DNA from 4 places in the Faecalicatena orotica genome. Region 1 is predicted to be linked to each of the others. Evidence: predicted binding sites of a transcription regulator. Region 1 holds the regulator's gene; each other region holds the start of a gene.
The links. Region 1 encodes Rex, which represses fermentation and respiration genes when NADH is low (regulators of the CRP and FNR family bind a similar motif). Its sites were predicted from a motif close to ATTGTTAANTANTTAACAAT; they were not measured.
Positions count from the first base shown of each region.

Region 1 (5,086 bases):
CGGTAAACTGGAATGCAGCCAGTGTATTGCGTATCTGCGTATTCGTGAGGGTCGGGTAATCATCCGAGATTTCATCGAAAATATTCTTTCCGTCATGGAGTACATGGTGTTCCTGGTCATAATAGCCTATCTTCACTTTGGAACCCAGAGTAAATGACCCGGTATCCGGCGAAACTACCTGATTGAGTATCTTGAGCAGGGTTGTCTTTCCAGTCCCGTTGTCCCCGATAACAGCCACGTGTTCCCCTCGTTTGATATCAAAGCTGATATTCTGGAACAGGATCTGATGATCGAAAGATTTGGATAATTCTTCCACGGACAGAACATCATTTCCGCTGATGCAGGATGGTTCCAGGGAAAAGTGTATCTCTTTAGCGGGCTCCTGTGGCTTTTCCACAAGCGTCATCTTGTTCAGCATCTTTTCCCGGCTCTCTGCACGCTTGATAGACTTTTCGCGGTTGAAGGAGCGGAGCTTTTCAATGACAGCTTCCTGATGCTTGATTTCACGCTGCTGGTTCAGGTATTCTTTGAGCATGGCATCCCGGATCTGCTGTTTCTTATCCGCATACGCCTTGTAATTCCCGGCATACATGCGGACAGCCCCATTCTCAACTTCGATTACCTTTGTCACGACACGGTTCAGGAAGAAACGGTCATGGGATACAATAAAAACAGCACCCGGGTAGTTCAGAAGATAGGTTTCCAGCCAGGTGATGGAATTCAGGTCCAGATGGTTCGTCGGTTCATCAAGGAGCAGGATATCCGGTTTGGTCAGCAGCAGCTTACCGAGGGAGACACGGGTTTTCTGCCCGCCAGAAAGGGTGTCCGTCATCTTATTAAAATCTTCTTCACCAAAACCAAGACCTTTTAAGACGCCGGTGATCTCACTTTCATAGGCATATCCATTCTGTGCTTCAAACTGTGACATAAGGCGGTTATAGGTTTCCAGCCGCTTCTCAAGTTCCTCACCGTTTAATGACTTCAATTCATGTTCGATCGTGCGGATTTGCTGTTCCATTGCAATAATATCGGCCTTAGCGGTCTTGACCTCCTCATAAATGGAACGTCCGCTTTCCAGCTTCTGCTGCTGTGCAAGGTAGCCAAGCGTCTTCCCCCTTGTCAGAACAACCTCACCGCTGTCTATGGGCTCTTCCTTCACGATCATCTTTAAAATGGTGGATTTGCCCGCCCCGTTTACGCCGACAAGTGCGGCCTTTTCTCTGTCTTCTATATGGAAAGACCCGTCTTTTACGATCAGCTGGTCTCCGAATGATTTATTAAGATTATGACATGCGAGTATCATAATTAACCTCCTGCATCTTAAGTGTGCCTTATTTTACAGCGTTTTGGCCGTAATAAGGAAATACATACTTATTTCATTATAGCGAAAATAAAGTAAAATACAACTAAAAAATTGACTTTGTCCACACAATTCTATATAATAAAATTCGGTACATTGTTTTGTAAGTACCTATGTATCATATTATGAAGAGCATAGATCATTACAAAACGATGTACTAGACTAAGTTTGGAGGGTGATAACTGTGGAAGAGAGAGAAATATCACGTGCGGTAATAGGAAGGCTGCCAAGATATTACAGATATTTGGGAGAATTACTGGATGCAGGGGTTGAGCGGATTTCGTCAAATGACCTGAGCAAGAAGATGAGTGTCACTGCTTCACAGATCCGTCAGGATTTAAATAATTTCGGCGGCTTTGGACAACAGGGCTATGGATATAACGTAAAGTATCTTTATACAGAGATCGGGAAGATCCTCGGTTTAAACAGACAGCATAATATGATTATAATTGGAGCCGGCAATCTCGGGCAGGCACTTGCGAATTACGCGTCTTTTGAGAAGAGTGGTTTCAGTCTGAAAGGACTGTTCGATGTGAATCCGAGACTCGAAGGTGTTTCTATCCGCGGCATACCGGTCCGCATGATGGATGAATTAAAAGACTTTTTAAAACATAACGAAATAGAAATTGCAGCGCTTACGATTCCAAAATCAAAAGCAATAGAAGTAGCAGACCTGCTTGTAGCAAATGGAATTAAAGCTATCTGGAACTTTGCACATACGGATCTAAACCTTCCGGATGATGTCATTGTAGAGAGTGTACACCTCTCAGATAGTCTGATGAAACTTTCCTACAATATCACAAGCTATAATGAGGAACACGGCAGCAAAGCGTAAACAGTAGAAATTTGAGTTTAACAAAGACGTTCAGGACGTGTAACGAAGGCGGTGCCTTTTTTACACGTCATTTCATTTCGGCGTATTTTGGGAAATTTGAAAGTAAACAAGGAGGAAGAGCATATGAGATATCTGCCTACAGGGGAATGGATGCAGAAAGCGGACAGCTTTACCATCAATGAGATTGGCCTGCCGTCCCTGGTTTTAATGGAGCGGGCCGCCTTAAAAGTTGTGGAAGCTATGGAGCGGGAACAAATCAATCTGGAAAAACCACTTATATTCTGCGGTTCCGGCAACAATGGCGGGGATGGTTTTGCCGTTGCCCGGCTGCTGAAAGAAAAAGGATATGATGCTACGGCCGTATTTGTGGGCCATGAATCCTCCATGAGTGCCGACTGCCGCAGGCAGAAGGAAATTGCAGAAAAATGTGGCGTGCCGATGGTAACAACTGTATGCCGTCAGGAATATACTACTATAGTGGATGCAGTTTTCGGGGTAGGACTCAATAGAGAAATCACGGGGGACTATCTGGAGTCTATCGTAAAAATGAATGCTTTAAGCGGGCAGAAAGTGGCCGTAGACATCCCGTCCGGGATCTGTTCTGCCACGGGCAGGGTGCTTGGCTGTGCTTTTCAGGCAGATTTGACAGTTACCTTCCAGTGTGAAAAGCTGGGACTGATCCTCCATCCCGGGCATATGTATGCAGGAAAGACAGTTGTGGCTGATATTGGTATCCAATGCGGATTATTTGAAAAGGAAAATGATATCTGTTATACCTATGAGAAAAAAGATCTGCCGGACCTTATGCCGCCCAGACGACCGAACTCCCATAAGGGCACTTACGGGAAGGTCCTGATGATTACAGGAAGCAAGGGCATGTCCGGTGCCGCCTACTTAAGTGCAAAGGCTGCTTATACAAGCGGGGCGGGACTTGTTCAGATCTATACCTCAGAGGATAACCGCGTGATTCTGCAGCAGCTACTCCCCGAAGCCATCATCTCAACATATACTGAATTTGAAGAGGAAAAACTAAAGAACCTGCTTGGCTGGGCGGACGTGGTATGTATTGGATGCGGTCTGGGGCAGAGCAGGCTTTCAGAAAGTATTCTGGAAACGACACTGAAAGAAGTCAGGGTCCCCTGTGTGGCTGATGCAGACGGACTGAATATATTAAGCTGTCATCCCGAACTCTTGATAACGACAGAGAGACCTCTTATCCTGACACCGCATATGAAAGAAATGTCCGGCCTTCTCGGCTGTTCGGTAGCGGAACTTCAGGAAGAACGTTTTGAAAAGGTAAAAGCCTTTACAGAAAAATATGGTGTTGTGTGTGTCCTGAAAGATGCAAGGACGGTTGTGGCTAAGAGGAAAAAACATAATTTTGTAAATACTGCGGGAAACAGTTCTATGGCAAAAGCCGGTTCCGGCGATGTCCTTGCGGGGGTAATTGCCGGCCTTCTTGCACAACATATGGATCCTTATGAGGCGGCTGTACTGGGCGTTTACCTGCATGCCTGTGGCGGCGATGAGGCAAAAGCCGCAAAGGGTTCTTACAGTGTACTGGCAGAGGATTTGATCGCGGGAATTGCTTCCTGCACAAAAAAGACAGAGGAGAGTATGGGAAAATGAAACAATACAGCAGAGTATTTGTCAGGGTAGACCTGGATGCAGTTGCATATAATATGGAACAGATGAAACTGCGGATTGGGGACGGCGCACAGCTTATAGCCGTTGTCAAGGCAGACGGTTATGGACACGGTGCGGTACCGATTGCCCGAATGCTTGAGGAAAATAACGATGTCTGGGGATTTGCAACGGCAACTCTGGAGGAGGCTGTTTTACTAAGAAAGGCTGGGATTAAGAAGCCTGTTCTAGTTCTTGGCTGTATCTTTCCGGAACAGTATGAGGAGATGTTGGAATACGACATCCGTGCCACAATTTACATGGAAGAAACAGCATCAGAGATTGCAAAAGCAGCTGACCGTCTCGGAAAAACCGCACGATTCCATATCAAAATAGACACTGGGATGGGACGGCTTGGCTTTCTGCCAGACCATGACAGTGTAAAAAAAATTCAAAAAATCAGCCGTCTGCCCTACGTGGAGCTGGAAGGTGCATTCACACACTTTGCAAAAGCTGATGAGACGGATAAGAGCTACACGTTAGAACAGCACGAGAAGTTTATTTGGATGAAGAATGCCCTTGAGGCACAGGGGGTCCATATTACATATTATCACTGTGACAACAGTGCAGGGATCATAGATTTCCCTGACATGAAGCATAATCTGGTCCGGGCGGGGATATCCACATACGGGATGTATCCTTCCGAAGAGGTGTGCCGTGAGGTGGTCGATTTAAAACCGGCACTTGAACTGATCAGCCACGTGATTTTCGTCAAGGAGATAGAAGCCGGGACTTCCATCAGTTACGGGGGAACGTTTACAGCCGAAAGAAAAATGAAAGTTGCGACCGTTCCGGTCGGTTATGCGGACGGCTATTCCAGGGGACTGTCCAACAAGGCGGACGTCCTGATCCGTGGAAAACGTGCCCGGATACTGGGCCGCGTCTGCATGGACCAGTTTATGGTCGATGTGACAGACATACCGGACGTGAAGTTTATGGACCAGGTGGTTTTGGTTGGATACGACGGTGAGGAACACATTCCTGTAGAGGAACTGAGCAGCATCTGCGGAAGGTTCAACTACGAATTCGTCTGCTGTCTCGGCAGGAGAATTCCCCGTGTTTATATGAGGGGCGGAGAGATCGTAGAACAGGTAGAGTATCTCTCCTGATATGTCAGTCCATGCAGAGCATTGAACTGTATGGAAAAAATTCGTGCACTTGCATACATCCGAAAAAGTCGGGAATACTCAAGTATGCTTTCAAATAAG
Region 1 is NZ_CAJJZH010000011.1:26,393-31,478, forward strand. Features, by position in the region: gene ABIN22_RS19655 (ABC-F family ATP-binding cassette domain-containing protein) at 1-1,303, opposite strand, end outside; gene ABIN22_RS19660 (redox-sensing transcriptional repressor Rex) at 1,545-2,195, shown strand; gene ABIN22_RS19665 (NAD(P)H-hydrate dehydratase) at 2,319-3,824, shown strand; gene alr (alanine racemase) at 3,821-4,987, shown strand.

Region 2 (5,086 bases), on a different contig from region 1:
AGGTTGTCGGCAGCATGTTGATTCTGTACATTCCCCCCAGCATATTCGGCCGTCCCGTTACCTGGCTCCTGTAATATTCAAACACGGATCTCATGATATCATCTGCATAATCATCGTCATTACCGTATTTCGGCGTCTTGTTGCGAACCAGATTTGCGATTCTGTCGTGTCCCTCGAAGTTGTCATCCAGCGCTTTCATCAGTTCTTCCATTGTAAATGTCTTCTGGTCGTAGACGTTATATTTTACAGCTGCAAGGCAGTCTGTGATTGTTCCGATACCTACGCCCTGCAGATACTTGGTATTGTACCTTGCACCGCCGCCGTTGTAATCCTTCCCTTTGGAAATACAATCATTTGTGATGATAGAGAGGAACGGAACCGGCATATTTTCTGCATAGATCTTCTCGATCACGTTGCTTCCCTGCACCTTGATGTCTATGAAATACTTCATCTGTTTCTGGAAAGCTTCAAACAGCTCTTCATATGTCTTGAAATCTACTGCATTCCCCAGCTTCAGTCCGAGCTGTTTGCCCGTCATTTTATCGAAACCATTGTTCAGTGTCAGTTCAAATACTTTCGGGATATTGAAATATCCTGTGAGGATATAAGCCTCGTTTCCGAATGCCCCTGTCTCCACACATCCACTTGTTCCGCCGCGTCTTGCGTCCTCCAGAGATTTTCCTGCGTTCAAAAGCTCCTGCACGATTGCCTCGGTGTTGTAGAATGCAGGCTGTCCCCATCCTTTTCTGGAAATCTCACATGCACGTTTGAGGAACTTCTGTGGTGTCTTTCTGCTGATCTGGACATTGGAGCTTGGCTGGAGGAGTTTCATCTCGTCCATGCAGTCCAGAATCAGGTAGCTGACATTGTTGACGCCATTTTCCCCGTTCGGTGTGATTCCGCCTGTGTTCAGGTTTGCGAAATCGGTGTATGTGCTGCTCTCTTTTAGCGTAATTCCTACTTTCGGAGGTGCCGGCTGGTTATTGAATTTCACCCACAGGCATTCCAGCAGTTCGAGGGCCCTGTCGTCGTCCATGATTCCTGCTTCTGTATCTTTCTCATAGAACGGATTCAGGTGCTGGTCAAGGCGTCCTGGGCTGTACGCATCCCACGGGTTTAATTCGCTTGTAACTCCAAGGTGTACAAACCAGTACATCTGGATTGCCTGCCAGTAGGTCTCCGGCTTATGTGCCGGCACGACATCGCAGTTTACCGCAATCTGGAGCAGTTCTTCTTTTCTCTTTGCATCCGTCTCTTTTTCGGCTAATTCCCTTGCATAGGCTGCATATCTCTCGCCCAGGATCATGATGGCATCACAGGCAAGTTTCATACCTTCTAACTCATTCTTCTTGTCCAGTGCCTCCGGATCATTCATGAAGTCCAGACTGTCGATTGACTTCTGGATATCTTCTTTGTAGTCAAGGAAACCTTTCTCATAAATCTTAACAGATCCGACTGTATGCCCGGGTCCTCTCTGTTCCATAAATTCCGTGAAAATTCCTGCCTCATAGGCGTCCTTCCATTCCGGTGTCATCTGGCGCAGGATCTTGTTTCTCATAGAACGCTTATCCCAGTACGGGATCATAACGTCTTCCTGAATCTTATAATCTTCTTCCTTAACTTTGAAGTTGATCAGGTCTCTGTCATTCATGACATGCATATCTTCCACTGTATGGCAGCAAAGCTCCGGGAAAGTAGGCGCCGCCTGCGGAGAGTCACCTTTTTCTCCGACAATCAGTTCTCCTTCACCGATATATAATGTTTTATTCGAAAAATAATCCTTCAGCACCTGTCCGCGCAGTTCCGGCACTGACAGTTCTCCTTCATACTTCTTATAAGTCTCCGTCTCACTGAGCGCACGCTCCAGATCAATGTGCGCAGGAGTATCCAGACTTAACTTTCTCAGTTTTTTGATACGTTCGTTCATTCCTCTTTCTTCCATTTTCTTAACCTCCTATTTTTACATTATGGTATCCGGCCTGTTGGAACAACTCCACAAAATGATTCATCTCTTCTTTATCCGGTGCATGAAGGTCATTGCCTTCGTAACACATCCCGACTTTCGGGTATTTTCCTGATCCTGTATTGTGATAAGGGAGAAGGTTTACCTTCGCCGCATGAATGTTCTTTTCCTGAAGCCATGCAATAATTGCTTTCATTGCTTCGTCATTTCCATTTACTTCTTTTATCGTGGGGATACGGATATAGATCCTTGCCCCTGTCTGGCTTAGTTTTTCCAGATTTCCGAGTATAACTTCGTTTCCCGCACCCATGTATCGCTTATGTATCTCATTATCCATCGTCTTGATGTCATATAAAAACGCATCCACATAGGGCAGTATCCGCTCAAAGTTCCCATAAGGTGCCTGGCCACAGGTATCGATCATGACGGAAATCCCCATGCGGTGCAGCTTTTTGACAAGTGCTTCCACATAATCCATGTCTGCTGTCATAACCTCTCCGCCTGACAAAGTGACGCCGCCGCCTGACTCTTCATAAAACATCTCATCTTTTTTCAGTTCTTTAACCAGGTCATTCACGGAATATTCATCACCTGCGATCTCCCGCAGATTCAGGTTGCAGACGTCTATACACTGTCCGCACACCGTGCACTTCTCCCGGTCAGTGACCGCTTTCCCGCCAGATATCGTGACTGCCCCGTTCGGACAGGCCGCCGCGCATGCTCCGCAACCTACACACTTCTCCTGATCAAAAAGCAGCTCTTTTTTATAATTCTGTGTCTCCGGATTATGGCACCAGACACACTTAAGACGGCATCCTTTGAAAAAAACCGTCGTCCGTATCCCGTCTCCGTCATGGATAGAATACTTCTGGATATCAGTGATCAGACTCATGATTTAATCCCTCTCTTAACCTTGTCGGGAACAGCAGTTTTTCTCCTTTTAGACTGCCGTTCGTACTATAGTCTAAAAGTAACATATAAACCATTGTTTGTCAATAATTTATCAATATAAAAATGCACTTTTTATAAACATTTTATAACTTTCTTTTTATTCTTAATTTTAGTAACGTACCGCCTCTTCCCTGGTCATCCAGAAATGAATCCCGGTCGTGGACTCATTCCACCTGTCTTCATCAAAGTCCTGTACTTCCACCCACTCCCCTGTCCGGTAAACAAAATTCTCATCCACCGTAGACCATGCCTCGTCAAAATAAACCGAGCAGTCAATACTCTTAATCACAAGCACCTTTGCCCTGCTGCACCTGCATGAACTGCGGGTTGCAGATGTCCTCTTCGCATCTGCTGGAATCAGAAGTTCCGCAATCCTATTGTCACAGCATTTTTTATAGCCAACAAACGCCCCTTCTTCCGGACAGTACAGCCGGAAAAATTTTGTATTTTCATCCGAAATACAGTTCTCCAGCTTTGCCTTCTCCAGTACCGCGCAAAACAGGTTCGCACCCCGGATGTCACACGCCCTCATGTCCGCCCCGCGAAGCGCGCTTGCTTCCAGATCAGCTTCCCGAAGCACTGCACCACAGAAAGAACACTGCTCAAACAAGACATTTTTCAGAATACAGCCCGAAAGGTCTGCCCTGTCAAAACAGACATGATGAAACGAAGCACGCGAAAAATCTATCCCCCTGAGATCCATGCCGGATAAGTCCATATTTCTTAAAACGATACCCTGCATATTCCGCCTTCTTTCTAAACTTTTTATTCGTATATATCATACCACATCCTGTCCCATACCCGGTCACTTAAGTCCTGTAGTTAGACAACGAAAACACCATCGTTATAGAAGCACATTTTTGAACACTTTGCACAAAAAGAAAAACATTTCCCTGTTGATATTGTGAATAATGATCCTCTGTGTTATAGTTTATTATATATTTGTTCTGATTACGAAGGGTCACACCTGAGTAAAAAGGCGCACAGACAACATACAAAATGGGTTCCCTTATCACTTTTTGTGGATAATTAGGGGGAAAGTTTACCCTTTGGATACCTGCGCCTTCTGGTGCGGGTATTTTTTATTTCAAGCGAAACTCAATTTTGTTCCCTCGGGCAACGAGGTAAGTGAACAGTAACAAATATTTGACTTGAAAACAAGGAGGTCTTATGGAAACAAGAATCGCTCAGGTAGGAATCATCCTCAACAGTAACGAATCCGTAGATGAACTGAACCACCTGCTCAGCCAGTACGCACAGTATATCATCGGCAGGATGGGGATTCCGTACCGCGAGAAAAACATCTCCATCATCAGCATCGCAATGGATGCGCCGGGTGATATCATCAGCGCCCTCTCCGGCAAGCTCGGAATGCTGCCCGGAGTCAGCACAAAGACGATATATGCAAAAACAAAACAGACAGATTAACAAATGAAGCTCGTTAAATTATTAACTATGCACGTAGTATTTCTAAGGTTTACTACGTCCCCAATGAGGTACTCAAATATGAATAACTTGGTGAATAAATTAGAGCAAACGCAGTCTCTTTCTAAGGAAGAATGGTCTGCTCTTATCCGCGGCCGGACGACCGGAACGGCGGATTACTTGTTTGAACGGGCCCGTAAGGTCAGGCACAGGTATTATCAACACGATGTGTATATCCGTGGACTGATTGAGTTCACAAATTATTGTAAAAATGACTGTTATTACTGCGGTATCCGCAGAAGTAACCGGAATGCGCACAGGTACAGGCTTTCCAAAGAGCAGATTCTGGATTGCTGTGAAACCGGCTACCGGCTTGGTTTCCGGACTTTCGTCCTGCAGGGCGGGGAAGACGGACACTATACGGATGAGATGCTGGCGGATATTGTGAAGACAATCAAGAGCCGGTATACTGACTGTGCCATCACGCTTTCGGTCGGTGAACGTTCTTATGAGAGTTACCGGCTGTTGTTTGAAGCCGGGGCCGACCGGTATCTCCTGCGCCATGAGACTTATGATCCCCAGCATTACAGTAAGCTTCATCCGCAGGAGCTGACAGCCGCCCACCGGCAGCAGTGTCTCCGGGATCTAAAGGAGATCGGATACCAGGTTGGAACCGGATTTATGGTCGGTTCTCCGTGGCAGACGCCAGAAAATCTGGCGGATGATATGCTGTTTTTGAAAGAGCTT
Region 2 is NZ_CAJJZH010000002.1:541,447-546,532, reverse strand. Features, by position in the region: gene hypD (trans-4-hydroxy-L-proline dehydratase) at 1-1,942, opposite strand, end outside; gene ABIN22_RS06040 (trans-4-hydroxy-L-proline dehydratase activase) at 1,947-2,855, opposite strand; gene ABIN22_RS06035 (pentapeptide repeat-containing protein) at 3,024-3,656, opposite strand; gene ABIN22_RS06030 (TM1266 family iron-only hydrogenase system putative regulator) at 4,085-4,342, shown strand; gene hydE ([FeFe] hydrogenase H-cluster radical SAM maturase HydE) at 4,421-5,086, shown strand, end outside.
Region 2: the regulator Rex is predicted to act here: its motif matches at 2,952-2,971, upstream of ABIN22_RS06040 (trans-4-hydroxy-L-proline dehydratase activase).

Region 3 (5,086 bases), on a different contig from region 1:
CGATGCATCCTCCCGGGCAGCCCATACCCTCGATCAGGCAGCCGTTCATTCTGCCTGCTTTTGCAAGGGTCAGGATCTTCTTACATTCGGCAAGCCCCTCTGCGTGCTCAATGTTGACATCCACCCCCGGATAATATTCATTGACACACTTTTCAATTGCTTCCGCAACACCTCCGGCGCATGCATAGCCGCGTCCGGCCCCTGTTGCATCATGGAAGGAAGACTCTGCGGAATATTTGGTCAGGTCAATCTCCTTCGCATCAAACATTGCCTGCAGTTCTTCGTAAGTCACAACAAAATCAACATCACTGCGCACGGTCCTTCTGGAAGCTTCCAGCTTCTTGGCTGCACATGGTCCAATGAAAACGACTCTTGCATTCGGATGCTCTTGTTTTATCGTTCTTGCCGTTGCAACCATAGGTGTCAGTTCCTGTGAAATCTGGTCGATCAGGTCCGGGAAGAACTTTTTCGCCATCATCGCCCAGGACGGACAGCAAGATGTCAATAGAAACGGAAGCTCGCCGGACACCACCTTTTCCACATAATGGTGGGCCTCTGAAATCGCACCGATATCTGCACCCAGAGCTACCTCATAGACCTCTGAGAAGCCGAGCTCCTGCAGGGCAGCCTTGATGTTTCTCGGTGTGATATTGTCTCCGAACTGCCCTACAAATGCTGGTGCGATCTCGGCTACAATCTCTCCGCCTTCCTGAAGGGCACGTGTCAGCTGGAAGATCTGTGACTTGTCAGAAATCGCCCCAAACGGACAACTGACCATGCACATACCGCAGGATACACACTTCTCCGTATCAATGTAGGCCCTTCCATACTTATCAGACACAATCGCACCGACTCCGCAGGCATTCTTACACGGTCTTTCTTTTTTCGCAATGGCGTCATACGGACAGACAGATTTACACTTCCCACACTTAATACACTTTTCCTGATCGATGAATGACTTCCCGTTCACCATAGAAATCGCGCCCTTTGGACAGACCTCCTGGCATGGATGCGCCAGACATCCTTTACACATATTACTCACTTCATACTTATTCTCTTCACAGCGCTCACATGCAGATGGTATTACCTGCATAAGCGGCGGCTCATAATATTTTTCAGATATATTACTGGCTTCCACTCCGGCAGTCAGGTGCACCGGTTTATTCTCCGGGCGCAGGGACAGCCCCATCGCAAGCCTTAACCGCTCTCTTACAATCGCGCGCGCGCGGTATGTACTCTCGCGGTACTTCTCTTCTGTATCATCATTCACAATTTCATAAGGTATTGCTTCCATATCCGTCAGCAGTGTATCTGCGTCCGCTTTAAATCCTAGTTTTGCAACCTCTGTAAATACACGTCTCCTAATCGCCCTGACCGGTGTCTGCAGTCCTCTCATCATAGGTTCTCATCCTCCTGAATTCATAAAAAACAGCACATAATGCGCCATATCTTCTCTTTGCACTATCACTATACCCTTATGTTAAAAAATAGTCAATACAGTTCCTTGTACAAAAAGAAGTACATTATTTGCCCTGAAGCAGTTCCTGTGCATAGTAAACGGACTGCATTGCATCCCTGCCGTAAAAATCTGCCCCGATCATATCCGCATACTCCTGGTTCAGCACGGCGCCCCCGACCATAACCCTGCAGGAAGGAGCCTGCTTTCTGAGCTGTTTGATTGTCTCTTCCATGCTTACAACCGTTGTTGTCATAAGGGCACTTAAACCAACCAGACGGACATCTTTCTTAAGCACCGTATCCACAATTAGTTCCGGTGCGACATCTTTTCCGAGGTCTATGACATCGAAACCGTAGTTCTCAAGGAGTACTTTTACGATATTCTTTCCGATATCATGAATGTCCCCCTTAACTGTTGCCAGTACAATTTTTTCTTTCTTTTCTTCTACCTCTCCATCAGATGCAAAAGCATCTTTCAATATGGCAAACGATGCCTTTGCAGCCTCCGCGCTCATCAAAAGCTGCGGGAGGAAGACCGTACCATTCTCAAACCCTTTGCCAACCTTATCCAGTGCAGGAATCAGGAATTCATTGATAATATCAAGGGGCTTTCTGTCTTTCACAAGCCCTGATGTAATATGATGGGCCTCCTCTTTCAGCCCTTTTTCAATGGCAGTATCAAGAAGCATACTCTGTCCGGCTGACGGTGCCGCCTGTGCCGGGGCTGCCGTCTGCGCATATTGGGATATGTAAGTTTCGCAGTTTTTATCCAGATTCATCAGTGCGTGATAAGCATAATAAGACTTCATCATGTCCTCGGAAGAAGGATTGATAATCCCTGCGCTCAGGCCGTTAAACATTGCCATCGTATAAAAATTCGCGTTCACAACCGGACGGCTTGGCAGGCCGAAGGAGATATTGGAAACTCCCAGAACTGTATTCACTCCCAGCCCTTCCCTTACTTTCTTTAATGCCTCCAGCGTGACTTTAGCCCCCTCAGGTTCGGAACTGATCGTCATGGCAAGAACATCAATGACAATATCCTTCTTCTGAATCCCATACTTTCCGGCTTCTTCGATGATGCGGCGGGCTACCCTGACCCTGCCGTCTGCTGTCGGAGGAATGCCGTCTTCATCGAGGGCAAGTCCAATTACGACTCCTCCATATTTTTGAATCAGGGGGAATACGGCATCCATCGACTCCTGCTTGCCGCTGACTGAATTCACCATTGGTTTTCCGTTGTAAATACGAAGCGCCGTTTCCATCGCTTTTACATCCACCGTATCAATCTGCAGCGGCAGGTTCGTCACACTCTGAAGTTCTGTCACTACCTCTTTCATCATAGCCGCCTCGTCAATATCGGGGAGTCCGACATTGACATCCAGAATATGCGCACCCTTGTCCTGCTGGGTAATTCCCTCTTTCAGAATATAATCCATATCATGCTCTTTTAAAGCCTGTTTAAACTTCTTCTTTCCGGTAGGGTTGATACGCTCCCCTATAATTTTGGAGCCTTCTCCCAGAAATACAGCCTGCCCATAGGAAGAAACAACCGTCCATTCCTTCGGCTTTAAAGCCACCGGTTCCATTCCCCGGCAAAGTCCGGTCATCGCCCGGATATGATCCTGGGTTGTACCGCAGCATCCCCCGATGACAACAGCACCTTTTCTGACAATTTCCTGCATCGTAGAAGCAAACGCTTCGGGAAGAACATCATAAACGGTTTTCCCATTTACCTGTTTGGGAAGACCCGCATTCGGCTTTACAATCACAGGCAGGGAAGAATATCTCAGAATCTGTTCCAGAATCGGCATCATCTGTTCCGGACCCAGACCACAGTTAATCCCGAGTGCATCTACCCTGAGCCCTTCCAGAAGTGCCGTGACCGACGGAACATCTGCTCCGGTCAGCAGTTTCGCACGCTCATCAAAGATCGTAGTTACAAAGACCGGAAGGGAGGTATTCTCCTTAGCTGCCAGCACTGCAGCCTTCAGCTCGTAGGTATCACTCATCGTCTCAATATGGATCAGGTCAGCCCCTGCTTCCTCGCCATATATCACCACTTCTTTGAATGCTTCATAGGCCTCCTCGAAATCCAGATCCCCCATAGGCTTTAAAAGCTTTCCGGTCGGACCGATATCCAGGGCCGTATATACTTCACGGTCCACATCCGCAAGTCCTGCCGCCCTCTTCACATGCCCCACGGCTTTCTCAACAATCTCTTTCAGAGACATGCTGCCGTCATGGAACTTCAAGGCATTTGCACCGAATGTATTGGTCAGTATGATGTCGCTTCCAGCTTCTATATACTTTTTATGTATCCCTGTTACAATCTCTGCATGAGTAATATTCCATGTTTCAGGGAGTTCTCCGGGCTTCAGCCCCTCCGCCTGCAAAAGAGTTCCCATTCCGCCGTCAAAAAACAGCAGTTCTTTTCCTAATCTGTCTAAAATCATATGATGTCCTTTCCGCTTATTATCTTCTGTATATGCAATCCTTTTTTTCACAAACTTCACAGCCCTTTATATGGCATTTCTCCGCCGTATCACTTGCCCCAATCACGGCAGTTACAGATTTCGTCGGCGTCATCATGTAACTGTCCGTCATCGTAAGCCCGATCGTCTTCGCACAATCCAGCATCTGTATGAGCGGGGCCTGAAAGCGAATGTCGAAATCTCCATATCCGGGACTGAATCTCGGCCTTAAGTGAAGCCCTTCTTTTTCCATTTCCATGCCAATCTCAGTCTGGCACCTGTCACAGTATTCCTCAAGCAAAGCAGCCGCGCATGCCTGAAGTACAACAGCCCCCGCCATATCTGTGACAGATGCACGTGTAATCAGCCTGTCAACACCGGCACCAAGCGTAGCGCCAAACAGAATAACTTTCCTGCATCCTTTGAGATTCCTGCCGAGACTTGAACTCTGTATCGCACTCGTTCCTATTGTAAACTCATCATCCGCCGTCTGATTGAAATCAAAGATGCGATAGATGGATTTCCTGCCTGCCGTCTCCTCCAGATTCCGAAAAGAATCTGAAATCAAAGCAAGAGTTCTTTCATCTACCGCATGCTTTCCATACCCCAGATAACGGATGGCCTCTTTTGTCATATCATCCATCTGTTATAACTCCTAGCATTTTATTATTTCTGATAAATTGCGCATAATTGCTTCTGCTGTCTCTGGCTTATTCATGGAATAAATATGAATATTCTTCACACCATTCGCAAGCAGGTCGATAATCTGATCCGTTGCATATGCGATCCCGGCCTGTTCCATCGCATTCGGATAATCACCGAACCTGTCCAGAATTGCCTGAAATCTTCTTGGGAAAACTGTCCCGGATAATTCTAAGCTGCGCTTCATCTGCTTTGCACTCGTAATAGGCATGATACCCGGCAGCACCGGTACCGTGATTCCGGCTTCACGGATACGGTATAAAAAATTGTAATGAATATCATTGTCGAAAAACATCTGGGTCGTCAGAAAATCAACACCGCTGTCCACTTTCTGCTTCAGAAACTTGATATCATCTTCCTTGTGCTCATTCTCAACATGGCCCTCCGGATAACAGGCTGCGCCGATACAGAAATCACCTGACCTGCGAATCTCCTCAACCAATTCGTAAGCA
Region 3 is NZ_CAJJZH010000009.1:173,851-178,936, reverse strand. Features, by position in the region: gene ABIN22_RS18475 (4Fe-4S dicluster domain-containing protein) at 1-1,399, opposite strand, end outside; gene ABIN22_RS18470 (homocysteine S-methyltransferase family protein) at 1,524-3,914, opposite strand; gene ABIN22_RS18465 (vitamin B12 dependent-methionine synthase activation domain-containing protein) at 3,934-4,575, opposite strand; gene metF (methylenetetrahydrofolate reductase [NAD(P)H]) at 4,588-5,086, opposite strand, start outside.
Region 3: the regulator Rex is predicted to act here: its motif matches at 1,477-1,496, upstream of ABIN22_RS18475 (4Fe-4S dicluster domain-containing protein).

Region 4 (5,086 bases), on a different contig from region 1:
TCTCTGCGTGGTGCTCATGATAGCCCAGCGTACATCCCGGTTCCAGCGTAACTTCGGCATACAGGCCGCATTTTCCGTTTAATTCTTTTTCACCCAGTATTCTTTTGATGATTACATGGCCCTCTCCGCCGCACATATTTTCTATTCTTTCAACTGTCATTTTAGTACCTCCTAAAAACCAGTAACAACTCATATTCTCAAAAACCGCACCAACCATAAACAGTTAGCGCGGTTCTCAAAAAATATTTAAATTATCTTCCTAGAACTTTCCAGCCTTTGCTGCTTCTTCGATGCCTACTGCAACAGCAACAGTCATACCAACCATCGGGTTGTTGCCTGCGCCGATCAGTCCCATCATCTCTACGTGAGCCGGTACAGATGAAGATCCTGCGAACTGTGCATCTGAATGCATACGTCCCAGAGTATCTGTCATACCATAAGAAGCCGGTCCTGCAGCCATGTTATCCGGGTGAAGTGTACGTCCTGTACCACCGCCTGATGCTACTGAGAAGTACTTTTTACCCTGCTCGATACATTCTTTCTTGTATGTACCTGCAACCGGGTGCTGGAAACGTGTCGGGTTTGTAGAGTTTCCTGTAATAGATACGTCTACGCCTTCACTGTGCATGATTGCAACACCTTCACGTACATCATTTGCACCGTAGCAGTTAACTTTTGCACGGAGTCCTTCTGAATAAGCAGTTCTCTGAACTTCTTTCAGTTCTCCTGTATAGTAGTCATACTCTGTCTGTACATATGTAAATCCGTTAATTCTGGAGATAATCTTTGCTGCATCTTTTCCAAGACCGTTCAGGATTACACGCAGAGGTTTTTTACGGACTTTGTTTGCTTTCTCAGCGATACCGATGGCACCTTCTGCTGCTGCAAAAGATTCATGTCCTGCCAGGAATGCGAAGCAGTCTGTGTCTTCTTCCAGAAGCATTTTTCCTAAGTTACCATGTCCAAGACCTACTTTACGCTGGTCAGCTACAGAACCAGGGATACAGAAAGACTGAAGTCCTTCTCCGATTGCTGCTGCTGCTTCCGCTGCTGTCCTGCAGTCTTTTTTGATTGCGATTGCCGCACCTACAATGTATGCCCAGCAGGCATTTTCAAAACAGATCGGCTGGATGCTCTTTACCTGATTGTAAACATCAAGTCCGGCATCCTTTGTGATCTTCTCTGCCTCTTCGATAGAAGCAATGCCATAGCTGTTTAATACTTCATTGATTTTATCAATTCTTCTTTCATATGATTCAAATAAAGCCATTTAATTGTCCTCCTGATTTATTTTAACGTTACCTGTTATTCTTTACGTGGGTCGATAATCTTAGCTGCATCAGCAACACGTCCGTACTGGCCTTTTGCTTTTTCCCATGCATCATTCGGTGTATCGCCTGCTTTGATAAAGTCTGTTAATTTGCCGAGGCTTACGAACTGGTATCCGATGATCTCATCGTTCTCATCCAGAGCGATTCCTGTTACATATCCTTCTGCCATCTCCAGGTAACGAGGACCTTTTGCCAGTGTTCCGTACATTGTACCAACCTGTGAACGAAGTCCCTTTCCTAAATCTTCCAGACCTGCGCCGATAGGAAGTCCGTCTTCAGAGAATGCACTCTGTGTTCTTCCGTATACAATCTGTAAGAAGAGTTCTCTCATTGCTGTATTGATAGCATCACAGACAAGGTCTGTGTTCAGTGCCTCCAGAATAGTCTTTCCCGGAAGGATCTCTGATGCCATAGCTGCTGAATGTGTCATTCCTGAACATCCGATTGTCTCAACCAGTGCTTCCTGAATGATACCTTCTTTAACATTCAATGTCAGCTTGCATGTACCCTGCTGAGGAGCACACCAGCCTACACCATGTGTTAATCCAGAAATATCTTTAACCTCTTTAGCCTGTACCCATTTTGCTTCTTCCGGAATTGGAGCTGGTCCGTGATTTGCACCCTGAGCTACCGGACACATCATTTCTACTTCATGTGAATAAATCATGTTAAAACTCCTTTCAAATATGTATGATTTTCTTCCTATAGGCGCTTGATATTTATTTAACGCCGTATATGAGATATTTTCGCACAATTTTCGACTTTCGTCAATTGTAAGATTATACAAGTTTCGCCTGACATGTGTCATATTTATAAGACAATTTTAGTTTCCAGCTACTCTCCACCATTTAAGTACTGATAAACTTCCCCGGAAATAGACTGTATCACTGCCTCAGCCGACTCTTCTTCCATATTTACCTGTCCTCATACTTAACTGCCAATTCTCCTTGCTTATTTTATATTTCCATGACAGTATAAATACGTTACTTTAGAAGAACCTTAAAAGTTATATGGAATTTATGTGAAATCAGAAAAGTGGTACAATAAAAGACTCCTGCTTACAGAAGCCAGGCTGGCAAGCCCGGTTAATGGTAACTCAGAAGTCTTTTTTCTTTCTATAATATTCTATCTGCTGTCAGCAGCCTTCTAGCTGTTCAACCGCCAGAGTCAGGGCATCTTCCACCGTCTGCATCCGGTTCTCCATTCTGGTTCCCGTAAACTGGCATTTTAACACTTTTGTCTTTCCCAAGGCATAACATCCGATATACACCAGCCCGACCGGCTTTTCCTCAGTCCCGCCGCCCGGTCCGGCAATTCCGGTAGCACTTAAAGCCACATCCGCATGTGCTGCCTTCGCAGCTCCCCTGGCCATCTCTGCCGCAGTCTGTTCACTGACAGCCCCGTATGTCTCAAGCGTCTCGTGTTTTACCCCGACAAGCCGCTCCTTTGCCTCATTGGAATAGGTCACATATCCTTCATTCAGCACGTCAGAGGCACCGGACACGTTCACCAGTGTTCCAGCGATCAGGCCGCCGGTACAGGATTCTGCTGTAGTAATGGTAAGTCCCCTGCCGGCCAGCATTGCAACAAGGCGTTCCTCAAGGCTCGCCTCATCCGCTTCTTTTTTATTCAATACCCACTCCGGATACATCTTTTACATCCCTCCCTGTGTCAGAACCTGTTTGTTCTTTACCACATAGTCTATCAGGGAAATCACAGTAAGTGCAAGCGCAATCCATACAAGGATATCTCCGATTACAGCAAACATACCTCCCAGATCTGCGATCAGCACGATAATCATTGCCATCTGGAAAACAGTCTTGAACTTCCCCCAGTAGCTGGCTGCGATTACAACCCCGTTATCAGACGCTACAAGTCTGAATCCGCTGATAATAAACTCCCTGCTGATGATCACGATTACAATCCATGCTGAGAGCTTATTCATCTCAATCAGGCAGATCATTGCAGAGCAGACTAAAAGCTTGTCAGCAAGAGGGTCCATAAACTTCCCGAAATTTGTCACAAGATTGTACTTTCTTGCAATCTTCCCGTCTAAAAGGTCTGTCAGACTGGCAATCACAAAGAGCACAAGTGCAATCCATTTATTTGCACTGCCCCCGATATCAGTAAGCATGAACAATACAAAAAACGGCACCATAATGACTCTTAATATTGTAAGCTTATTTGGTAAATTCATTACACAAGTCCTCCTATCAGATCATAGTCTACTGCCCCGGTTACTTTGACTTTTGCAAAATCCCCGGACACAAGTACTTCGTCTGTATTTACAAAGATTAGTCCGTCTACATTCGGGGCATCCCGGTAAGTCCTGCCGACGTAGGCATTCTCGTCTGCCACTTTTCCTTCTATCATAACCAGTACTTCCCTGCCGACCATGTTTTGGGCATTATCAAACGCGATCTCCTGCTGAAGCTCCATCAGGTCTGCCTGACGTTCCTGCTTCACTTCCTCGTCAATCTGGTCCGGCATCGAAGCTGCCGGGGTATCCTCCTCCGGTGAGTAAGTGAACACGCCCAGACGGTCAAATTCCATCTCATCTACAAAATCAAGCAATTCGTCATGCTGCTCCTGCGTCTCTCCCGGAAAGCCGGTGATCAGCGTTGTACGCAGGCAGATGTCCGGGATCTCCCGTCTCAGTCTGCCGATAATATCCTTAAGTTCCTGCTTTGACGTCCTTCTTCCCATGCGCTTCAGGATATCGTCACTGGCATGCTGGATTGGCAGATCCAGATAATGGCAGATCTTCTTTTCTTCCTTCATTACCTGAATCAGTTCATCCGTAATCTCTTCCGGATAACAGTACAGAATCCTGATCCACTGAATTCCACTAATTCTGCACAGCTCTTTCAAAAGCAGGTGCAGCCTCTTCTCTCCATAAAGGTCCTTTCCATAAAGCGTGGTCTCCTGCGCTACGAGGATCAGTTCCTTTACCCCCTGCCCGGCAAGATATTCCGCCTCCTTGATCAGGCGCTCCATCGGTACACTCCGGAAGTTCCCCCGGATCTTCGGGATGATGCAGTAGGTACAGTGTTTATCACATCCCTCTGCAATCTTCAGGTATGCATAATGTCCCCCTGTCGTTACCAGACGGTTTTGCGTCACGTCTGGAAGAGCGTTGATATCTTCCATCGTTACTACATGATGCCCAGCTAAAGCCTCATCTACAGCATCCAGAATCTTGTCATAGGCTGTCGTCCCCAGCACGGCATCCACTTCAGGAATCTCATCCAGTATCTCCTGACGATAGCGTTCTGCCAGACACCCGGTCACAATCAGAGCCTTTAAGTTTCCTTCTTTCTTATATTCTGCCATATCAAGAATATTCTGAATACTCTCCTCCTTGGCATCATGGATGAAACAGCATGTATTGATAACAATGATATCTGCTTCTGTCTCATCATCTGTCATCTGATATCCTCTTGATGCCAGAAGCCCCAGCATAACCTCGGTATCCACCAGGTTCTTGTCGCATCCCAGAGAAATAAAAAGTATCTTCATAAAACCTCCCATATTTTTAAAAGGCAGATACTCTAAGCGCATCTGCCTCCTTTTCTTTACTATTCTTCTTCTGCATTCTCAGCGATAATCTTCAGCTTGCCTTCATTCAGTTCTTCAATAGCAGTTGAAAGCGGCTTCTCGCCATTCTTTGCATTTACAAGAGGCAGTTCACCGTCGATCAGCTGTCTTGCCCTTTTTGATGTTGCCAGTACAATAGAGTAGCGGCTGTTGACGAT
Region 4 is NZ_CAJJZH010000009.1:94,657-99,742, reverse strand. Features, by position in the region: gene ABIN22_RS18125 (cupin domain-containing protein) at 1-160, opposite strand, end outside; gene ABIN22_RS18120 (GGGtGRT protein) at 260-1,270, opposite strand; gene ABIN22_RS18115 (iron-sulfur cluster assembly scaffold protein) at 1,306-1,998, opposite strand; gene ABIN22_RS18110 (CinA family protein) at 2,467-2,982, opposite strand; gene pgsA (CDP-diacylglycerol--glycerol-3-phosphate 3-phosphatidyltransferase) at 2,986-3,528, opposite strand; gene rimO (30S ribosomal protein S12 methylthiotransferase RimO) at 3,528-4,850, opposite strand; gene rpoZ (DNA-directed RNA polymerase subunit omega) at 4,910-5,086, opposite strand, start outside.
Region 4: the regulator Rex is predicted to act here: its motif matches at 2,043-2,062, upstream of ABIN22_RS18115 (iron-sulfur cluster assembly scaffold protein).